4 regions of the Priestia sp. 53B2 genome follow, and region 3 is predicted to be linked to each of the others. Evidence: riboswitches for the same ligand, from Rfam matches in the RefSeq annotation. Region 3 holds a riboswitch; each other region holds the start of a gene.
What was found. Region 3 has a riboswitch for S-adenosylmethionine ahead of ACN6NE_RS22515 (Na+/H+ antiporter NhaC family protein). Riboswitches for the same ligand answer to the same signal wherever they lie in the genome.

Region 1: it holds a riboswitch for S-adenosylmethionine, as region 3 does, so the genes downstream of both, ACN6NE_RS09205 (phosphoadenylyl-sulfate reductase) here and ACN6NE_RS22515 (Na+/H+ antiporter NhaC family protein) in region 3, are expected to answer to the same signal.
Region 2: it holds a riboswitch for S-adenosylmethionine, as region 3 does, so the genes downstream of both, ACN6NE_RS09550 (methionine ABC transporter ATP-binding protein) here and ACN6NE_RS22515 (Na+/H+ antiporter NhaC family protein) in region 3, are expected to answer to the same signal.
Region 4: it holds a riboswitch for S-adenosylmethionine, as region 3 does, so the genes downstream of both, ACN6NE_RS17425 (bifunctional homocysteine S-methyltransferase/methylenetetrahydrofolate reductase) here and ACN6NE_RS22515 (Na+/H+ antiporter NhaC family protein) in region 3, are expected to answer to the same signal.

The regions. Positions count from the first base shown of each region.
Region 1 is NZ_JBLZXA010000009.1:6,780-11,655, reverse strand. Features, by position in the region: gene ACN6NE_RS09220 (potassium channel family protein) at 1-636, opposite strand, end outside; gene ACN6NE_RS09215 (VOC family protein) at 704-1,087, opposite strand; gene cdaS (sporulation-specific diadenylate cyclase CdaS) at 1,185-1,811, opposite strand; SAM riboswitch class I at 2,124-2,226, shown strand; gene ACN6NE_RS09205 (phosphoadenylyl-sulfate reductase) at 2,481-3,194, shown strand; gene ACN6NE_RS09200 (inorganic phosphate transporter) at 3,214-4,293, shown strand; gene sat (sulfate adenylyltransferase) at 4,346-4,876, shown strand, end outside.
Region 2 is NZ_JBLZXA010000009.1:65,348-70,223, forward strand. Features, by position in the region: gene ACN6NE_RS09540 (MetQ/NlpA family ABC transporter substrate-binding protein) at 1-668, opposite strand, end outside; gene ACN6NE_RS09545 (methionine ABC transporter permease) at 686-1,354, opposite strand; gene ACN6NE_RS09550 (methionine ABC transporter ATP-binding protein) at 1,347-2,372, opposite strand; SAM riboswitch class I at 2,504-2,611, opposite strand; gene ACN6NE_RS09555 (thioredoxin family protein) at 2,792-3,091, opposite strand; gene ACN6NE_RS09560 (toprim domain-containing protein) at 3,106-3,456, opposite strand; gene ACN6NE_RS09565 (YusG family protein) at 3,638-3,883, opposite strand; gene gcvH (glycine cleavage system protein GcvH) at 3,963-4,346, opposite strand; gene ACN6NE_RS09575 (arsenate reductase family protein) at 4,482-4,838, opposite strand.
Region 3 is NZ_JBLZXA010000027.1:391,025-395,900, forward strand. Features, by position in the region: gene ACN6NE_RS22505 (ABC transporter ATP-binding protein) at 1-829, shown strand, start outside; gene ACN6NE_RS22510 (ABC transporter permease) at 822-1,589, shown strand; SAM riboswitch class I at 1,691-1,797, shown strand; gene ACN6NE_RS22515 (Na+/H+ antiporter NhaC family protein) at 1,883-3,193, shown strand; gene ACN6NE_RS22520 (hypothetical protein) at 3,233-3,361, opposite strand; gene ACN6NE_RS22525 (LacI family DNA-binding transcriptional regulator) at 3,486-4,445, shown strand; gene ACN6NE_RS22530 (transcriptional regulator SplA domain-containing protein) at 4,531-4,779, shown strand.
Region 4 is NZ_JBLZXA010000020.1:647,228-652,103, forward strand. Features, by position in the region: gene metH (methionine synthase) at 1-1,498, opposite strand, end outside; gene ACN6NE_RS17425 (bifunctional homocysteine S-methyltransferase/methylenetetrahydrofolate reductase) at 1,499-3,337, opposite strand; SAM riboswitch class I at 3,445-3,551, opposite strand; gene ACN6NE_RS17430 (YkvI family membrane protein) at 3,895-4,876, shown strand, end outside.

The DNA of each region.
Region 1 (4,876 bases), on a different contig from region 3:
AGAAGGGTTCAATCCTTGCAGAGCCACTAACGTAACAATAGTATTCATGTCTGCATATTCTTCTGTCTTATGCTGATCGGCAGTAATCAGCACTTTTTTTGCGTACCGAGCGTTGGCAAGTTCTAATACTTCATAGTGAGAGGGACTTCCTTTAATAAAATGAACGCGATCACAAATCATGGGGTTTTTAGTCAGAGAGTCGTCGATAAGAACAATGTCTTCTTTATGAAATGCATCGCGATAAGACTCTAACACGAGTTTGGCGCGCTCATTCCACCCAACAACGATGAAGTGATCTTTTCCATAAAATTTTAAATTCCCTTCCAAATAAGCGCTCTCAGCGGAAACAGCAATTTTAGAAAGCGTGACAAAATAAGTAGTAATAAACCCCGTTCCGATCAGGACTAAAATAATTGCAGCTAACCTTCCAATCGTAGTGGTCGGAGCAAAATCACCGTACCCTATAGTAGAGATTGTAATAATAACCCACCAAATTCCTTCAAACACATTCCCAAACGTTTGCGGCTCTAGTAAATGTATCAGCATGCCAAAAAGCAGAACAAGGCAGCCGATAATAAAAAGAAGGCGCACTAAAATAGAACGACGAAAAAGTCGAAATAATAGCCATTCCATCATAAAAAAACCTCCAGTGATTAGTCATAGCCACAGTATGACCATTTTTCACTGAAGGTATAAGATATCTTTATCTTTTTACTTCGTAATATTCAATCCATTCTTTGTCTGGACCGTAGAAAAATAAGTATCTTGCTCCATTTGGCAAAGTTACAATGTTTTCTTCCACAAATGAAACGCCTGCTGATTTTAAACGCTCAAACTCCTCTTCAATTCCGTCTACTGCCAGCGCAAAATGATGAACTTTACCTTCGTTAGGTAAGCTTGAGTTATACCCTTGAATTAACTCTACGATTACATTGCCTTCTAAACCTAGAAAAGCTAGCTTCAAAGACGGATCGGTATGTGGTAGTGTTTCGATGAGCTCTAATCCCACTTTTTGTGTATAGAACTCAATAGATTCTTCTATATCCTTTACTTGAACGCCTACATGTTCAAATTTTAAAATTGTCATATGCATCACCCGTATCTATAGTATGTAAAAACTATGAAATATATTAAAGAGAAAGGATATAGAAGTCAAGATAGGGCTGCTTATCAGGAAAGGGCTCTTAAATCATATTTTTGCTGGAGTGAATAGGGTAGAGGCTTCCCTCAAGAGCAAACGAAATTTTGCCTGTTTCTTCAGATACAACTAAAATTAATGCATCCGATTTTTCCGACATTCCAATGGCTGCACGATGACGTGTTCCCAATTTTTTGTTCGTTAAAATAATAGACGAGAGAGGTAAAACATTAGCAGCTGAAATAAGCTGATTATTTCTAATTAGGACGGCTCCGTCATGTAAGGGTGTCCCTGGATAGAACAGTGTCTCAACTAGCGTAGCGCTGACAGGAGCTTGAATAGGCATTCCTTTTTGAATAAGAGAGTCTACATTTTGTTCCCGTTCAATGACAATTAAAGCGCCGTGACGTTTCTCAGAAAGGTTATGAATAGCTAAGGACAGAGCAGCATATTCAAATGTATAAGGCGATAAGTAATGACGCAAGTAATAAGAGGCGGCCGTAGCTTGAACATCTTGAAATAACCTTCTCATCTCCTCAAAATCACATAGGATACAATGATCACTCGTGTCTAAATGTTTAATTAAATTAGAGGCTTCAGTTGAAATCTGCTGTAAATATGTTCGCACATTATTTTTAATTGTATCGTCTAATTGAAAGGGTTGTCTCTCCATCTTATATAGCTCCTATCTGTCAGTCAGTGTTATCTGTAATGTGTGCTAATGTGGGTGAATTATCCGTACAGCTTATAAATCCCTTATTAATTTTATAGAGAGGTTTTGTGTTTTATTTAACAAGAGAATATAAAAAGTTGGGGAAAAAGAAAGCGTTTTATAAACTGGTATGTTCACATTTGGTTTAAATTTACATATGTTGTTTTAAATAAAAGTATAGATATTTCTGTGAATTTAAAGTATAGTTTTCTTATCGGATATATGATTTTTAATGTTGACAAATATTCTAAATATGCTAAAATTTTTAAAAAATGCTTATCAAGAGTGGTGGAGGGATCTGGCCCGCTGAACCCCGGCAACCTGCTTAGCAAGGTGCTAATTCCAGCAAAGTGTGTATCATTTTGAAAGATAAGGCGAAAATTTATTGCCTACCCAGTCTTTCAATATGGAAGACTTTTTATTTTGATATAGCGCAAGCGATAAGTTAAGGAGGGACATCAATGACTGTAACCCCCGACTTAAAACAAATCTTTGAGCACGTCAAAGCAAAGTAAGAATTAAATAGTTTCGCTGACTAGACACACTAGAGGCGGTTTTATCCAATTCTAGTGGGTAAAACCGTCTTTTTTTATTGGATAACGCGGATAAATAAGAATTGGAGTGAAGAAAATGGCAGACCTATATACGTATGAAAACTGGAGTGATATATTTCCAGAGTTCGACAGTGAAGATGAAACAAAAGGAGCCCTTTCAGCATTGCAGTGGGCGTATGATACCTACGGAGATTCAATTATTTATGCATCAAGCTTTGGTATCGAAGGGATCGTGTTAATTGATTTAATTTCAAAAGTGAAAAAAGATGCTGAAATCGTCTTTTTAGATACGGGCGTTCATTTTAAAGAAACATATGAAGTGATTGATGCAATTAAAGAACGCTTTCCTGACTTGCGTATTCATATAAAAAAACCGGATTTAACGCTTGCAGAACAAGCTGAGAAACATGGAGATGAGCTTTGGAAGAGTCAGCCTAACCTATGCTGTCAAATTCGAAAAATCATCCCGTTAAGGGAATCTCTTGCTCCTTATGATGCGTGGATTTCTGGTTTGAGACGCGAGCAGTCTGAATCTCGTGCCAACACGAATTATTTTAATAAAGATGAGAAATTCAAGAAAGTGAAAGTCTGCCCGTTAATTCATTGGTCTTGGAAAGAAGTTTGGCGTTATGTGTATAAGCATGATTTACCATATAACAAACTTCATGATCAAGGCTACCCAAGTATCGGCTGTGAGCCCTGTACCGCACCTGCCTACAATGTAGACGATTTACGTTCAGGAAGATGGGCAGGTACACAAAAAGTTGAATGCGGATTACACGAATCTTAAATACGAAAGAGCTGAATAAATGATGCTTTTATATGTTGCCTTTATCATTGCGCTTTTTTTTGCAATGAATATTGGGGCAAGCGGTGCAGCAGCAGCTATGGGCGTTTCATACGGCTCCGGTGCGATTAAAAAGCGAAGAGTAGCCCTGTTCATCTGTGCTGTAGGTATTGTGCTCGGAGCCATTATCGGAGGCGGCGAGGTGGTGAAAACCATCAGTTCAGGTATCATACCTGAAAAATTGCTGTCAGTAGAATTAGTTATTATCATTCTGGCTGCTGCAACGCTGTCACTCTTTTTCGCGAATTTAATTGGTATCCCTCTATCAACAAGTGAAGTAACGGTTGGTTCAGTTGTTGGAGTAGGAGTAGCTTATCAATCTCTGTATGTGGAAAAACTTTTAGTTGTCATGTCTTTTTGGATTATTGTTCCGCTGGTTTCATTTGTCATTGCTTTTTTTATTGGAAAAGTGATAAAACGCAGAGCGCATAAAAAAGAAGCAGAGGGAAAGTGGAAAAGAGTTTTAACGATTTTAGTTATAGCCACGGGATTCTTTGAAGCCTTCTCAGCTGGAATGAATAACGTGGCAAATGCTGTCGGTCCTCTAGTAGGAGCTGGATTAATGGATGCCACAACGGGTGTCATATCAGGAGGATTGGCTGTGGCGCTCGGAGCTCTTTTACTAGGAGGCCGAGTTATTGAAACAAACGGGAAAAAAATTACTCGCTATTCTGTAGGAGAAGGGTGCATTATCTCGGGTACTGGTGCTTCTCTTGTTACAGCAGCTTCACTTTTTGGTTTGCCAGTACCGCTTACACAGGTCACGACGTCTTCTATTATTGGAATAGGAGCAGCGAAAACGGGATTTACGAAAGAACAGCGCGAAGTGGTCATTCAAATGTTAAAGGTTTGGGTGGTATCCCCTGTATTTTCACTCGTAATCTCATATGTTCTTGTGAAACTAGTACTTGAAAGCGACTTATATTCATTTGTGGTGCTAGCTAGCGGCTGCATTGCCACAGCAGGTGTTCTAAGCTTAGCTAGAACGACTAGAAGAAAAAGAGCAAGCTTGCAGTCGGAAAAAGAAAAAATGACTGCGTGATTCAAGTGCTTTTTATTATATTGTGTTAATTATTTAAGGAGGATTTTACAAAATGACAACAATTCAAGCACACGGTGGAGAATTAATTAATTTATATCAACCAACATATGACTACACTTCACTAACAAAAGAAATCGAAGTAGATAACATGGCTCTAAGTGATTTAGAACTAATTGGAATTGGTGCCTACAGCCCAATTACAGGATTTTTAGGAGAAAAAGATTATCAATCAGTTGTTGAAAATATGCGTTTAGCAGATGGAACAGTATGGAGTATTCCTATCACTCTTCCTGTAACAGAAGAGCAAGCTAAAGAATTAAACATTGGCGACAAAGTAAAGCTTGTTCAAAACGGCGTAACGTACGGTGTTTTAGAAGTTTCTGAAGTATATACGCCAAATAAAGAAAAAGAAGCGGAAAATGTGTACCGCACAGCAGAACTTGCCCATCCTGGCGTGAAAAAAATGATGGAACGCCCAAATGTATATGTAGCAGGTCCAATCGTACTTGTAGAACGTACACCTAAAACGCGTTTTGAAAAATATTATCTAGATCCAACTGAAACAAGAGCAGTATTTGAAGAA
Region 2 (4,876 bases), on a different contig from region 3:
ATTGGATCTTTTACTGGATCTAAACCAGCATCGATAGCATAGTTAGCATTGATAACAACAGCGTCACCTTCATTATTTTTGTACATTTGAGGTAACAATCCGCCTTCAACATCGGCTTTAAATTTTAAATTCTTTGGGTTTTCTACGATATCTTTAATTTGTGCATCTGTTTTCTTTACGCCTGGTTTTAATTTGATTACGCCGGCTTTTTCAAAAATCGATAAAATACGTCCTTGCTCTGCTACTGCATCACGCATAATAACTGTGCCGTTTTTCGGAAGATCTTTTAAGCTTTTGTATTTTTTAGAGTAGATACCGATTGGTTCAATGTGAATGGCACCGGCACTTACAAAATCATACCCTTTTTCACCCTTGTGATCTTTTAGCACTGAATTCATATAAGGAACGTGCTGGAAGTAGTTTGCATCAATTTCATTGTTTGCAAGAGCTGTGTTCGGTAAGATATAATCTTGGAATTTTTTAATTTCCAAGTCGATTCCTTGTTTTTCTAAAATCGGTTTTGCTTGTTCTAAAATTTCAGCATGAGGCGTATTAGATGCACCCACAACAATTTTCTTTTCATCTTTTGATCCATTGTTAGATCCACATGCAGCTAATCCTACTACTAGCGCAGATGTTAGTGCTAAAGCCGAAAGCCATTTTTTCATAATAAATAATCCTCCCTTTATCTTTTATCAATTTTTGCAGTAATCGCATCTCCAATGAGTTGGATAATAAATACAATAATCAAAATTAAGATCGTAGCAGCTAGCGTTACATCATTATGACTGCGCTGGAATCCTTCTAAATATGCAAGATTCCCGAGACCTCCAGCTCCAATCACACCCGCCATTGCCGTATAGCCGACTAACGCAATCGTCGTTACCGTCAAACCAGAAATTAAAGCTGGCAGCGATTCAGGTAACAGCACTTTAAAGATAATAGTGCTTGTTGTTGCTCCCATTGATTTAGCAGCTTCAATAACACCTTTATCAATTTCGCGCAGACCAATTTCTACAAGACGCGCATAAAATGGTGCTGCTCCAACAATTAAAGCAGGTAACGCTGCATTAGCGCCTAAAATACTTCCTACCAATGCTTTGGTAAATGGAATCAGTAAAACAATTAAAATAATGAATGGAATGGAACGAAAGATATTTATAACTGCTGACACAATGGCATATAAAGGTTTGTTTTGCCAAAGCTGTCCTTTGGACGTTAAAAATAAAAGCAAGCCCAATAAAATACCTAGAACAAACGTGGCTATAACTGAAATAGCCGTCATATATAGTGTTTCATTTGTCGCTTGAATAAAATCATCTAAAATAACGTTTGGAAATAGTTTCTCAAGCATTTGTCATTACCTCCACTTCTACCTGCTGCTCATGAATGTATGCAATGACTTTTTCAACTTCTGTTAATTCTCCGTCTAAATGAACGAACAACGTTCCGTATGAACCTGTTTGTGTATGAGAAATCTTTCCTTGCAAAATATTAATCGTTACATCAAACTGTTTTAAAATCGTTGTAATGAGCGGTTGCTCTGCTTTTCCGCCAACAAACGTCAGCTGAATAATTTGCCCGCTTGGATATAACTCCTGTACTTGTTCAATTGTTTCAAACGTTTCTTCTGGTTCAGAAATCTGTTGAACGAATCGTTTTGTAATCGGCTGCTTAGGTTTTCTGAATACTTCTAGCACTTGTCCTTCTTCTACCACTGCCCCATTTTCCATAACGGCTACCCGATGACAAATTTTACGAATAACGTGCATTTCATGAGTAATCAATACAATGGTTAACCCTAGCTTCTCATTAATATCTACTAACAGATCTAAAATGGAATCTGTCGTTTGAGGATCAAGCGCTGATGTTGCTTCATCACACAGCAATACTTTTGGGTTATTGGCTAGCGCTCGAGCAATACCAACGCGCTGCTTTTGTCCACCGCTAAGCTGTGATGGATAAGCATTTTCACGCCCTTCAAGCCCGACTAGCTTGATAAGCTCGTCTACTCGTTTCATTCTTTTTTCTTTTGAGATCCCTGCTATTTCTAACGGAAATGCAATATTTTCTCGCACCGTACGCGACCACAAGATATTAAAGTGCTGAAACACCATACTAATTTCTTGTCTAGCTTTTCTGAGTTTTCCGCCTTTAATTTTTCCAATATCATTACCTGCTACTTCGACCTTTCCTGTCGTTGGTGTTTCTAACCCGTTTAGCAAGCGAATTAAAGAACTTTTCCCCGCTCCGCTATAACCAATAATTCCGTAAATTTCACCTTGGTTAACGGTTAGATTCACATTATCAACAGCTGTTACTTGACCGCTTTTAGCCTGATAAATTTTTGTAACGTCTGTTAATGTAATCATATTTCTTCACCTTCTTTAGTAAAAACTTAATTATGTTAGGTTGCCCTATAGGATGAAAAAGCCGTAAAACAATTTTCCCCATTAAAAAAGCCTCTCTGCGCATGACAGAAAGGCTCGATATTTAATCCTTTCTCTCATCTTTCAAAGCGCATAGCTTTGCAGGAATTGGCACCATTTCAGTTAGTCTGACGGTTGCCGGGTTTCACAGGGCTCAGTCCCTCCACCTCTCTTGATAAGAGTTCGCAACAATTATTTTGTTTTTGGGAAATATTCATTCATTTATGAACATTCATGAGTGTGATTTTAGCATGTGTCAGATAGGCTGTCAACAGATTTTACTCTTGGGATAATATCCCAAGATTTCAACAACCCCAACGGTTTGCTCTCTTTCAATTTCTTCATTTTAAACAAACGTTTGATTATCGAAGCTCTTCAAGTACGTGCTCGATGGAATGAAACGCATAGAGTTTTTTTACCATTTCGCCATTTTTCACTTCAATCAAACAAGGTACACTTTCAATTGAAAATACTTCTGCTTTTGAAGGCATATAATTTAAATTGCTCATTCCGATGGTCACACCGGGCAGCATCGCTTCTGCTACGGTTAACATTTTTTTTGCCAGCTGACATGTCCCGCAAAAAGGTGTATGGAAAAAGATAAACGCTCTTTGTCCTTCTTTCAACTGATCGTCAAGCTGTTTTTCGCTCCATTCTTGCATGTTGCTCATTCCTTTTATGTTAAAAATTCTGCATTAACATCGATATTGGCACTCAGTAATACTGTTGCTATGTGATGTCTAGGGGCGGCAGCAACCTCTCGGTACATTTTATCAATATATAGATGCTCTGCTTCCGGAAGCTCTCGTTTAAATTGTTTTCTTAGCTTATTCCCTGAATCATCAGAGTCAACGAGTATGTATACCTCTTTGTTAAACGTACAGTCAATAATTTCATCCAGCTTTGATAAACTAATCGTACCGTTTGTACAGATAATTTCAATTGGTTCTCGAATGATATCTTGAATACGTTTTTTATCTGATTTCCCTTCGACAATAATTACTTTTTCAATTTCAATTAGCCCCATTTTCATCACCCATAATCGTCAGTTGTATAGTAACATCATTTCTTTATGCTATACAATATTCGTTAATGTATCACAGTTCACCTGTTTTTTAAAAGAAATTTGCAAGAAAGAACTGTTTTTAAAGGCAGCTTAGGCCATATTTTTTCCATAAAACGAGAAAAACAGCGGCAGTTGCCACTGTTTAGCACCATCCTGCTTCTTCGTCGCAGTCTGTATATTTTTGCGTTTCACCTTGCTTTTGTACATCCGTATATTGGTAGAACTTATTATTTTCTTGCGAATACCCTTCTTCAAAGCGATATTCATTGCCGCTTGTTCCGTAACTAACTTCACCAATTGGCTGCTTATCAACATATAATTTCATACCGCCGTCATGAAATTTAGCTGTAACGCGATCTGTAACGTCCATTTTTTGTTTTTCAAACATAAAAAGACACTCCTTTAGCTTGTTTACTAATAGAGTGTCCAGTCAAAAACTTTTCATAAAGACAATTTATGGAGGAATATTATCCTTCGTTTGTCATTTCTTCGTATTGCTCTGCTGTCATTAGCTTGTCTACTTGAGAAGCATCAGATGGTTTGATTGTAATCATCCATGCTTCTTCGTATGGAGATTCATTAACAAGTTCAGGGCTATCGCTTAAGTTATCGTTTACTGCTACAACTTCACCGCTAATTGGTGCATAAAGCTCAGAAACTGTTTTTACTGATTCAACGCTGCCAAACGGCTCGTCAGCTTCTACTTTTGCTCCTACTTCTGGCAGTTCAACGAATACGATGTCGCCAAGCTCAGCTTGAGCGAAATGCGTAATACCTACGCGGACAACGTCTCCTTCTGTTTTTACCCATTCATGCTCTTCAGAATAACGCAAATCTTTTGGTGTACTCATCTTAATCCCTCCAAAATATGTATCGTAATTTGTTTATATAAAAAGCGCCTTCAACGTGGAGAACACTTTCTACAACCTAAAATAACTTCCTATTAACAGTGTAACGTAAAAGGTAAAAATTTTCTATTTGAAAACTTACTTCCACACGTCCTCAAACTGCTCTTCTTTGAAGCCAAGCGTTACTTTTTGTCCATCTGTTAGCAGCGGACGCTTAATTAACATGCCATCTGACGCAAGAATAGACAGAAGTTCGTCTTCACTCGCACCGCTTACTTTATCTTTAAGCCCTAATTCGCGATACTTTTTACCGCTTGTATTAAAGAATTTTTTTAATTCTAAGCCGCTGTTCTGATAATAAGCTTGCAGCTGCTCTTTTGTTGGCGGGTTTTCTACAATATGAATTTCTTCATATGCTACTCCGTTATCATCCAGCCACTTCTTGGCTTTTCGGCATGTACCGCACTTTGGATATGAATAAAAAAATAATGACATTTCGTCAACCACCCTTTATTTTAAGCTTTTTTCGTATT
Region 3 (4,876 bases):
TGAGCGCGGTGAGATTTTCGGATTGCTTGGTCCAAATGGTTCTGGAAAGACAACGCTAATTCGTACCGTCGTAGGACTCATTAAAGAAACAAAGGGAACGATTACCGTCAATGGGTTTCCTTTAAAAGAACAGTTTACATCAGCTATGAAATCAATTGGAGCGATTATTGAAAATCCTGAGTTTTATGATTATCTGACGGGCTATCAAAATTTAAAACATTTTGCGAATATGCATGAAGGGATCACATCAGAACGCTTGGATGAAGTGATTGCTTTAGTAAAGCTTGAAAACAGCATTCATGCAAAAGTGAAGACGTATTCTCTTGGGATGAGACAGCGTTTAGGAGTAGCTCAAGCTATTTTACATAAGCCTGCATTGCTTTTACTAGACGAACCAACAAATGGTCTAGACCCAGCGGGAATGAGAGAATTTCGTATATATTTACAAACGCTTTGTACAGAAGAAGGAATTTCAATCTTAATCGCGAGCCACTTATTAAAAGAGGTAGAAGCATTATGTGACCGCGTTGGCATTATTCAAGACGGTGAGTTAAAAACCATTCAAGATCTATCTCCAAATCGTCAAGACCAAGGAATGTACGTAGAATTTGAGGTATCTGACGCGCAAAAAGCAGCGGATCTTTTATCACAAGAATTTGAAGTAACGATGAGATCACATATTATCGACGTGGCGATTGTAAAAGAACAAATTCCAGCTGTAAATAGAAAATTAGTGGACAGCGATATTTTAGTCTACCGAATTACCCCTGTGTATGAGACGCTTGAAGATTCGTTTATGTCCGTTACGGAAGGAGAGCACCATGCTTAAGCTAATTCAAAATGAACATATGAAATGGTTTCACAAAAGAAGTACAAAAGTCACGTTTATTACAATCGGTATTTTAACTCTTTGTATGGCTCTATTAATGAAAAAAGTAGCAAACAGTGCAGGAACAGAAGACAACATTTTGAACTTTCTGTCATTTAGTTCAGGTATGCTGATTCTTGTTCAATTTTTTGCTCTTGCTGTTGGAGGGTCAATGGTTGCAAAAGAGTTTGAAGCAGGTACCATTAAACTTCTGTTAATTCGCCCGGCTAGACGTTCAACGATTTTAACGTCCAAGTACATAACGCTCATTTTAATTAGCTTGTATTACTTACTGAGCTATTTGCTTTTTTCGTTTGTATGGGGAGCATTGTTCTTTGGATTTACCAGTCTAGAAGGAGATGCGCAGCTGCTTAAAAACATTACGCTTACGTATGACAGTGCGTATATGGAAACTTTTATGATGATGACGTTCGCATTCATGCTGTCGTCTTTATTTAGAAACAGCGCGCTTGCTTCCAGTCTGGCTATTGTCGTAAGTATCGGCGCGAAAGCTGTAACAGGACTAGTATCAGAGCTAGGTTTATGGTGGGGGAAATTTTTATTATTTGCCAACACGAACTTTGTGCAGTATATGGAGGGAATGAAGACGATGTTTGACGGCATGACGATTCCATTTTCAATCTTCATCTTAGTCGCGCATTTTGTCTTCTTTATAGGCGTGGCATGGGCAGCGTTTTTGAAACGAGACGTAGCTAATTGATGTGAGAATTTTCGCACTATATATTTTTCTAAAATAGCATTTGACAATTAAATAAAAAGAGATTACAGTAGTGAAAGACTATTTTTAAAACAACTATAAACTTCTTATCAAGAGAGACGGAGGGACTGGCCCTATGATGTCTCGGCAACTGGCTGTACGCAGTGCGGTGCCAAATCCAGCAGACGATGTTTCGTTTGGAAGATGAGAAGGGTAATCTTATGATACAAATAAGAGACCTCTTCTTATCAATAAGAAGAGGTCTTTTTTTATTACGTAAACAAGAGGTGTTAAGAATGGAACAACAAAAAGGAAACGGCTGGGCGCTGTTACCGCTGGGCGTCTTTTTAGTCCTGTTTGTCGGATCAGGAATTATAACGGGAGATTTTTATAAGCTGCCTGTCTTAGTAGCCATTATCATTGCAGCCATTGTGGCGCTGGCTATGAATCGCAAAGATTCACTTAATGTAAAAGTGGAACGTTTTGCTAAAGGAGCAGGGCATCCTGATATCATTATTATGGTGCTTATTTTTATTTTAGCAGGTGCTTTTTCAGAAGTCGCTAAAGGTATGGGAGCTGTTGATTCAACGGTAAACTTAGCGCTGTCTGTGCTTCCGCAAAGCTTAGTGGTAGTCGGAATCTTCGTTATTGGCGCATTCATTTCAATTTCGATGGGAACGTCAATGGGAACAATCGCTGCGCTAGGGCCTATCGCTGTAGGAATCAGTGAGCAAGCGCATGTATCCATTACGTTAGCAATTGCTGCCGTTATTGGTGGTGCAATGTTTGGAGATAATTTATCTATAATCTCTGATACGACCATTGCAGCAGTTCGTACGCAAAAAACAAATATGTCAGATAAATTAAAAGTAAACTTTTTTATTGTCCTTCCTGCAGCGATTGTTACGGTGATTCTATTGCTTGTCATGACGATCGGCAACACGTCTTCAGTAGAAATCAAAGATTTCAGCTGGTTTAAAATCTTGCCATATATCGGCGTACTAGTGGCTGCCATATTTGGTGCAAACGTATTAAGCATTTTAACTGGAGGAATTGTATTAGCCGGCGTAATCGGATTGGCTGATGGAAGCTACACGCTTTCTTCTCTTGCCAAAACTGTGACAGAAGGTATTGGCGGAATGTCGGAGTTAATTATTTTATCTCTATTAATTGGTGGAATGGTTGAGCTTATTCGCTATAACGGCGGTATTCAGTTCTTATTGAATTTATTAACACGACGTATTCAAACAAAAAAAGGTGGAGAATTCAGCATCGCCGGATTGGTAAGTTTAACAAATTTGGCCACGGCTAATAACACGATTTCAATTATTACGGCAGGTCCGTTAGCAAAAGAAATCTCTGATAAGTATTCAATTGATAATCGGAAATCAGCCAGTCTGCTTGACTTGTTTTCATGCAGCGTTCAAGGGCTTATCCCTTACGGCGCACAAATGCTTCTCGCAGCAGGATTTGCTAAAGTTTCACCGATTGAGATTATTCCATTTACATTCTATCCAATGTTAACAGCGGTTTGCGGGATCATTGCGATTGTAATTGGATTTCCTCGTTTAAATAAAAAGTCAAAATCATCTAAAGAAGCTGCGTAATATCAAACCCTTAAAAAGAATGTTCTTTTTAAGGGTTTTTTACTGTTTGAAAAAATCATTCGGCTTTTCTTCATCTAACTCCTTCCAAAGCGTCTCATTTTGTTTAAGTGCATAAGCCGCTCCTCCAATTTCAATTCCGCATAATAAAATGAATAATAAAATACCCATGAAATGACCTCCTTAAGTAAATGAATAAAAACACGATGGTAACGGGTTTAGCTTATTGCTGTTTCACTTTATAATGAGAATAAAGTATGAAACGCGTTTCAGCGCAAGAGAAAAAGGTGAAAACATGACAAATATCCGAGATATCGCAAAAAAAGCTGGTGTATCTGTTTCGACTGTATCCCGGGTGCTAAATCAGCATCCGTATGTAAAAGAAGAAAAACGCCGGCTGGTAGAGCAGGTTATTCACGAACTTAATTATGAACAAAACATTAATGCCGTTCATTTATCAAAAGGGAAAACAAATATGATTGCCGTCGTCTTGCCTTTTATTAATCATCCGTATTTCAGCCTGCTTTTAGAAGGAGTGGCATCTCAAGCTTTAGAAAAGCAGTATCAGCTTGTTATTTGTCAGACGAACTATGATGTAAAAAAAGAAGAAGAAGCGCTTCATATGCTAAAAACAAAGCAAGTTGATGGAGTGATTATTTGTTCTAGAGCAAGCAGCTGGAGCACGATTGAATATTATCAGCAGTACGGGCCGATAGCCGTGTGCGAAAACGTACAGAATCGTTCTATTCGCTCCGTATACGTTGATCATTATGCAGCTTTTAAGCAGGCGCTCCTGTATTTAAAAGAAAAAGGATATACGGATATTGGCTACTGTATTGGAAGAATGACGGGTACAAATAGCTTGCAGCGGCAACAAGCATACAAAGAATATATAAAAAGAATAAATCAGCCTTATCATTCAGAATGGGTTTTTCAAGGCTGTTTGAACGTGACAGATGGTGAAAAAGTGGTGGAAAAATTAGTGCAGATGAAAAATCGGCCTCAGGCGCTTTTAGTAACAAACGATCAAGTAGCTATCGGAATAAAAGCTCAGTGCGAACAAGCGGGTATTTCAGTTCCTGGTGATTTAGCTATCATTGGTTTTGATAATCATCCGCTTTCTTCTTATTTACAAATCACAACGATCGAACTTCCTCTTAAGGAAATGGGAGAAACGCTTTTTACATTAGTGGGAAGCAAGGCTCCTCAGAAAATTGAGCTCCCTTTTCGGTTTATTGAGCGTAAAAGCGTATGAATTCTTGATGATGCCATGAGGTGTTTTTACCGGATAAAATGAGCAAAAGCGGACATCATACGAGTAAAGAAAGAAGAAAAGGGTGATGATCGTGGAAAAAAAAGAATATCAAGTGGGAGATCAGGTATTTGTTATTTACCGAAATCCTCATACGGCAAACGTTGCGAATATTAATCAAGCTGAAATTGTTGAACATCCTGAAAACAAAGGTGAAAAGGCGCTGTTTCTACATGAGTCTTATCATTTGTTAGCTGAAGATGATGCCGTGTATTCAACGTATGAAGAAGCTGAAAAAATGTATAATAAGATATTTGATTATGAACAATATGACTGACGGAAGGCTCTCTTAAACGGAGAGTCTTTTTTGTTTGAAAAATAATTACCAAGGATAGAGTCTTTTTATTTTTCAAACGCTATTAGTATTAGAAAAA
Region 4 (4,876 bases), on a different contig from region 3:
GAGGGTCAAAAATAATATCTTTTGGATTAAAGCCATGTTTTTCAACAAGCAAATCATGTGAGCGTTTAGCAATCTCTACTTTTCGTTCTGCAGTAACGGCCATGCCTGTTTCATCGATCGTACCGACAACCAGAGCTGCACCGAATTTTTTTACTAGCGGTAAGATTGCATCAAAACGCTCTTCACCATCTTCTAAGTTAATGGAGTTAATAATGACCTTACCTTGTGAGTACGTTAAAGCTTTTTCAATAACTTTCTCGTCCGTTGAATCGATTACAAGGGGAACCTTCACTTTTTTTACAACTTCTTGAATAAATTCCTCCATGTCTTCCATTTCTTCACGGTCTGGATCTGCTAAGCAAATATCAATAACGTGAGCACCATTTTTAACTTGAGCACGCGCAATTTCAGATGCTTCTTCAATTTTTCCTTCCGCAATCAGACGCTTGAACTTGCGAGAACCGATTACATTCGTACGTTCTCCCACAAAAAGAGGGCGCATAGAATCGTCATATACAAGTGGTTCAATACCGGTTACAGCATGGTTATGCTCGGAGCGATCAAGCGAACGAGGCGCAACCTCTTTTACCGCTTCAGCCAGTGCTTTAATATGAGCAGGCGTTGTACCACAGCATCCGCCTACAAAGTTCAGCCAGCCTTTATCAGCAAACCCTTTAATTTTTTGAGCAAGCAGCTCAGGGGATTCGTGATAATTGCCTTCTTCATCCGGAAGTCCAGCGTTTGGATAACAGCTAACTGCTGAAGTGGCTAGGTCTGAAAGAGAGCGAATATGATCCGTCATAAATTCAGGGCCTGTCGCGCAGTTAAGTCCGACTGAAAGAGGCTTCATGTGTTCCAGTGATAAGTAAAAAGATTCGATATCTTGACCAGCGAGAGTTGTTCCCATAGGCTCAATTGTTCCTGAAATCATAATAGGAACTTCGGTTTTTAGTTTTTCAAACGCCGCTGTAATGCCTAGAAACGCGGCTTTTACGTTCAGCATGTCTTGACAGGTTTCGACTAAAAGCAAGTCAACGCCGCCGTCTAACAAACCCCGAGCTTGCTCTTCGTACGATTCTACTAACTCAGGGAATGTAATGCCTCCGGTAACAGAGAGAGTTTTAGTGGTAGGACCGATAGCTCCAGCTACGAACCTAGGCCATTCGGGAGTTGAATATTTATCGCGGGCTGCACAAGCAAGCTTCACAGCTTCGATATTCAATTCATACGCCAAGTGACCTAAATCGTATTCATCAAGTACGGTAGATGTTGAGCCAAACGTATTGGTTTCAATGATGTCAGCACCTGCTGCAAAGTACTCTTCATGAATGCGCTGAATCACATGAGGCGCTGTTCGAGTCAAATATTCGTTACAGCCTTCATATTCTTCGCCGCCAAAATCTTCAGCGGTTAAATCAGCATCTTGAATCATCGTTCCCATTGCTCCATCGATGACGAGTATTCGCTTCTTTAGTTGTTGTTCGATAAGTGAGCTCATTTATATCTTCCTTTCTGATGTAACAAGTTGCTTGTCGTGAATATAGCGTGTTAGAATTTCGGTCATTTCATAGCGCATAAACGGCGTAATTAAGTAAATACCGTCAAATAACTCATATGCTGTATCAATTAAGTTTTTTGCAATCGCAAGACCTTCGACTTCACCGCGAATTCGGTCATTTCCCGTGGCATCCATGCGTTCTAGAATATCTTCTGATAATTTAATTCCAGGTACTTCATGGTGAATAAATCGAGCATTTCTTGCGCTTGTTAACGGCATGATACCGATGTATACCGGTGTTGTTAAATGTTTGGTTGCTTCATATACCTCTTCAATTTGCTTAGTTGAATAGAGAGGCTGAGTAATGAAATAGTGAGCCCCGCAGTCGATTTTCTTTTCCAAACGCTGAACGGCTCGGTCTAAGTGACGCACGTTTGGGTTAAAGGCAGCTGCGATGGAAAAATTGGTTTTTTGACCAAGCGGTTTGCCGGAATAAGATAGTCCTTCATTAAACTGAGCGATTAAACTAATCAAGTCAAATGAAGATAAATCGTAGACCGAAGTGGCGCCAGGGAAATCGCCAACTTTTGAAGGATCACCGGTAATCGCAAGCACTTGATTCATTCCTAACGTATGAAGTCCCATTAAATGAGATTGAAGTCCAATTAAATTTCGGTCGCGACAGGTAATATGAATAAGCGGTCGTGCTTTTGTTTCTTGCTGCATCAGTGTTGCCATTGCCAAGTTGCTGATGCGAGGTGAGGCAAGAGAATTATCAGCTAATGTAATAGCATCTACGCCGACTTTATCAAGTGCTTTTGCGCCTTCTAAAAATTTCGTCGGACCAAGCTGTTTAGGCGGATCTAGCTCGACGATAACCGAACGGCGCTTCTTCACAATCTCATGCATATGAGGTTTATCCTGCTGCTCACGCTCTTGAACCGTAACGGCTGGTCTCATTTTAACGACTTTGCTTGTAATCGGAGGCAAGTCTTTTAAGGCAGATGACATTGCGCGTACGTGAGCTGGTGTTGTACCGCAGCATCCTCCAATTAAGCGAACCCCTTGTTCGCGGAATAAACGCGCGCTTTCTACAAAGTAGTCTTCATTCGTTTCATATTCCAACTTTCCTTCCACATACGCCGGAAGGCTGGCATTAGGGTAAGCAGATAAGAAAGCACGATCAGGAAGAGGTACTTCTTCAAGAGACTGAATCATATGATAAGGACCTAAACGGCAGTTTAGCCCGACAACATCTGCTCCCAAGTCTTCTAATTCTTTTAATGCATCTGCTAAAGGGCGGCCATCTTGCAGTACGCCAATATCATGCAGGGAAACATGGGTAATAATAGGCTTATCCGTTTCTTTTCTTGCCAGTGTAAGAACGGTCTTTAATTCTTCGAAATCATAGTATGTTTCAAATAAAAGGCCATCCACGCCTTCATTTAAAAGCCAAAACATTTGTTCACGAATGCTTCGCTTAACCTCTTCTAAACTAATAGCGTTTTTTTGGAAAGAACGAATACCGCCGAGTGTACCAACCACGTAAGCCTGATCTTTTGCAGCTTGTTTCGCTAATTTTACACCAGCAATATTGATGTCTTTGACTGAATCTTCTAATCCATAACGGGCAAGTTTTTGATAATTAGCAGCGTACGTATTTGTTTGAATAACGTTTGCACCAGCTTCTACATAGGCTCTGTGAATACGAGAAACCTCTTCTGGTTTGGTGATGTTTAGTTCTTCAAAACAGCTGTCAATACCGTGTGAGTAAAGGAGGGTACCAGTGGCACCATCCCCAATTAAAATTTTAGACTTTAAATCTTCAAGTAACCCCATGTCAAAACCTCCTTAAATTGTTCCGCTTCTATTTCACGAGTGATTCGTTTTATGCAATATGCCGATAAAATAGAAAAAGTCTTCTTAAGAAGAAGACTTTTTTCGCCTTCTTATCTTCCAAGCAATAAATTGCTTGCTGGATTTAGCACCATGTCTCTAACGACTGGTTGCTGAGGTTTCAAAGGGCCAGTCCCTCCACCTCTCATGATAAGAATCAATTGTATATAATTGAAACATATTTTTTTAAATAGAAAGAATACTTATTTAATAATTTATCTGATTTTTAGAAATTATACAACAGTAAATTGTGAATTTCCAGCAAATATTGAGGAAAATTTAAAAGCTAAAGGGAAAATATCCGTATATTTTGTTTGAAAATGACTGTTATGTTAGGGTTAAGGAGTTTTTTGTGAGAAATGCAAAAAGAAAATGAAAAATAAAAAATAAACGAAAAGGCACAAACGCTGGGATATGCGTAGATTTACACGTAAAAAGGCTCGTCTTTTTTTAATCGTTTCTACATATAGTGAACTATGAAGGGTAGAAGGGTGATGGGCATGAAAAGGTGGAAACTCACGCTGCAGGTTGCTGCTACGTATGTAGGCACCGTTGTAGGAGCCGGTTTTGCAACAGGCAAGGAAATCGTTCAATTTTTTACACAGTACGGGGAACTTGGAATGGTTGGAATTTTGGTCAGCGGCTTGTTTTTTATTTGGCTAGGTTCGAAAATGATGCTGCTTTCGCACGCAATTGGGGCTTCTTCTTATCAGCAGCTTAATACATATTTATTTGGTGATGTGCTTGGAAAAGCGGTAAACGGTGTAATGATTGTCATTTTATTTGGAGTAACTTCAGTCATGCTAGCGAGTACGGGGGCAATAGGAAAAGAACAGTTCGGGCTGTGGCCTCCTGTTGGGATGATTTTTACAATTGTTTTAACTTATATATTTATCGCAAAAGGAATTAACGGTATTTTAATGGTTAATTCTCTTGTTGTGCCGATGATGCTTTCATTTGCTTTTATCATCTTTGTGCCAAATATCAGCTATTTCTCACTGATTCAAACGAAGCCGGATTTAACGCTCGTCACACAGTGGAAGTGGGCGGTTAGTCCCTTTTTATATATTTCCCTAAATCTAGCTTTGGCGCAGGCCGTTTTGGTTCCATTAGGAAGCTCGGTGAAAGATAGGAGCGTGATTAAAAAAGGGGCCGTAATAGGAGGATGTGTACTTACGTTTATGCTTGTTTCTACTCATCTTGCCCTTTCCAATTTGCCTTATTCATTTCAACTTGATATTCCGATGAGTGCCGTTGTTAAAAATATCTCAGCGTGGGTGAATGTTTTATTTACGGTAGTTGTGTTAGGCGAGATTTTTACTACATTGATTGGAAATGTATTTGGAATCGCTAAGCAGCTTCAGTCATTTCTTCCCCTGAATGACAAACAAGCTTTTGCGTTTATTATCTTGGCTTGCTTTATTATTGGGCAATTCGGATATGCCCAGCTTCTTGAGTTTTTGTATCCGATATTTGGCTATA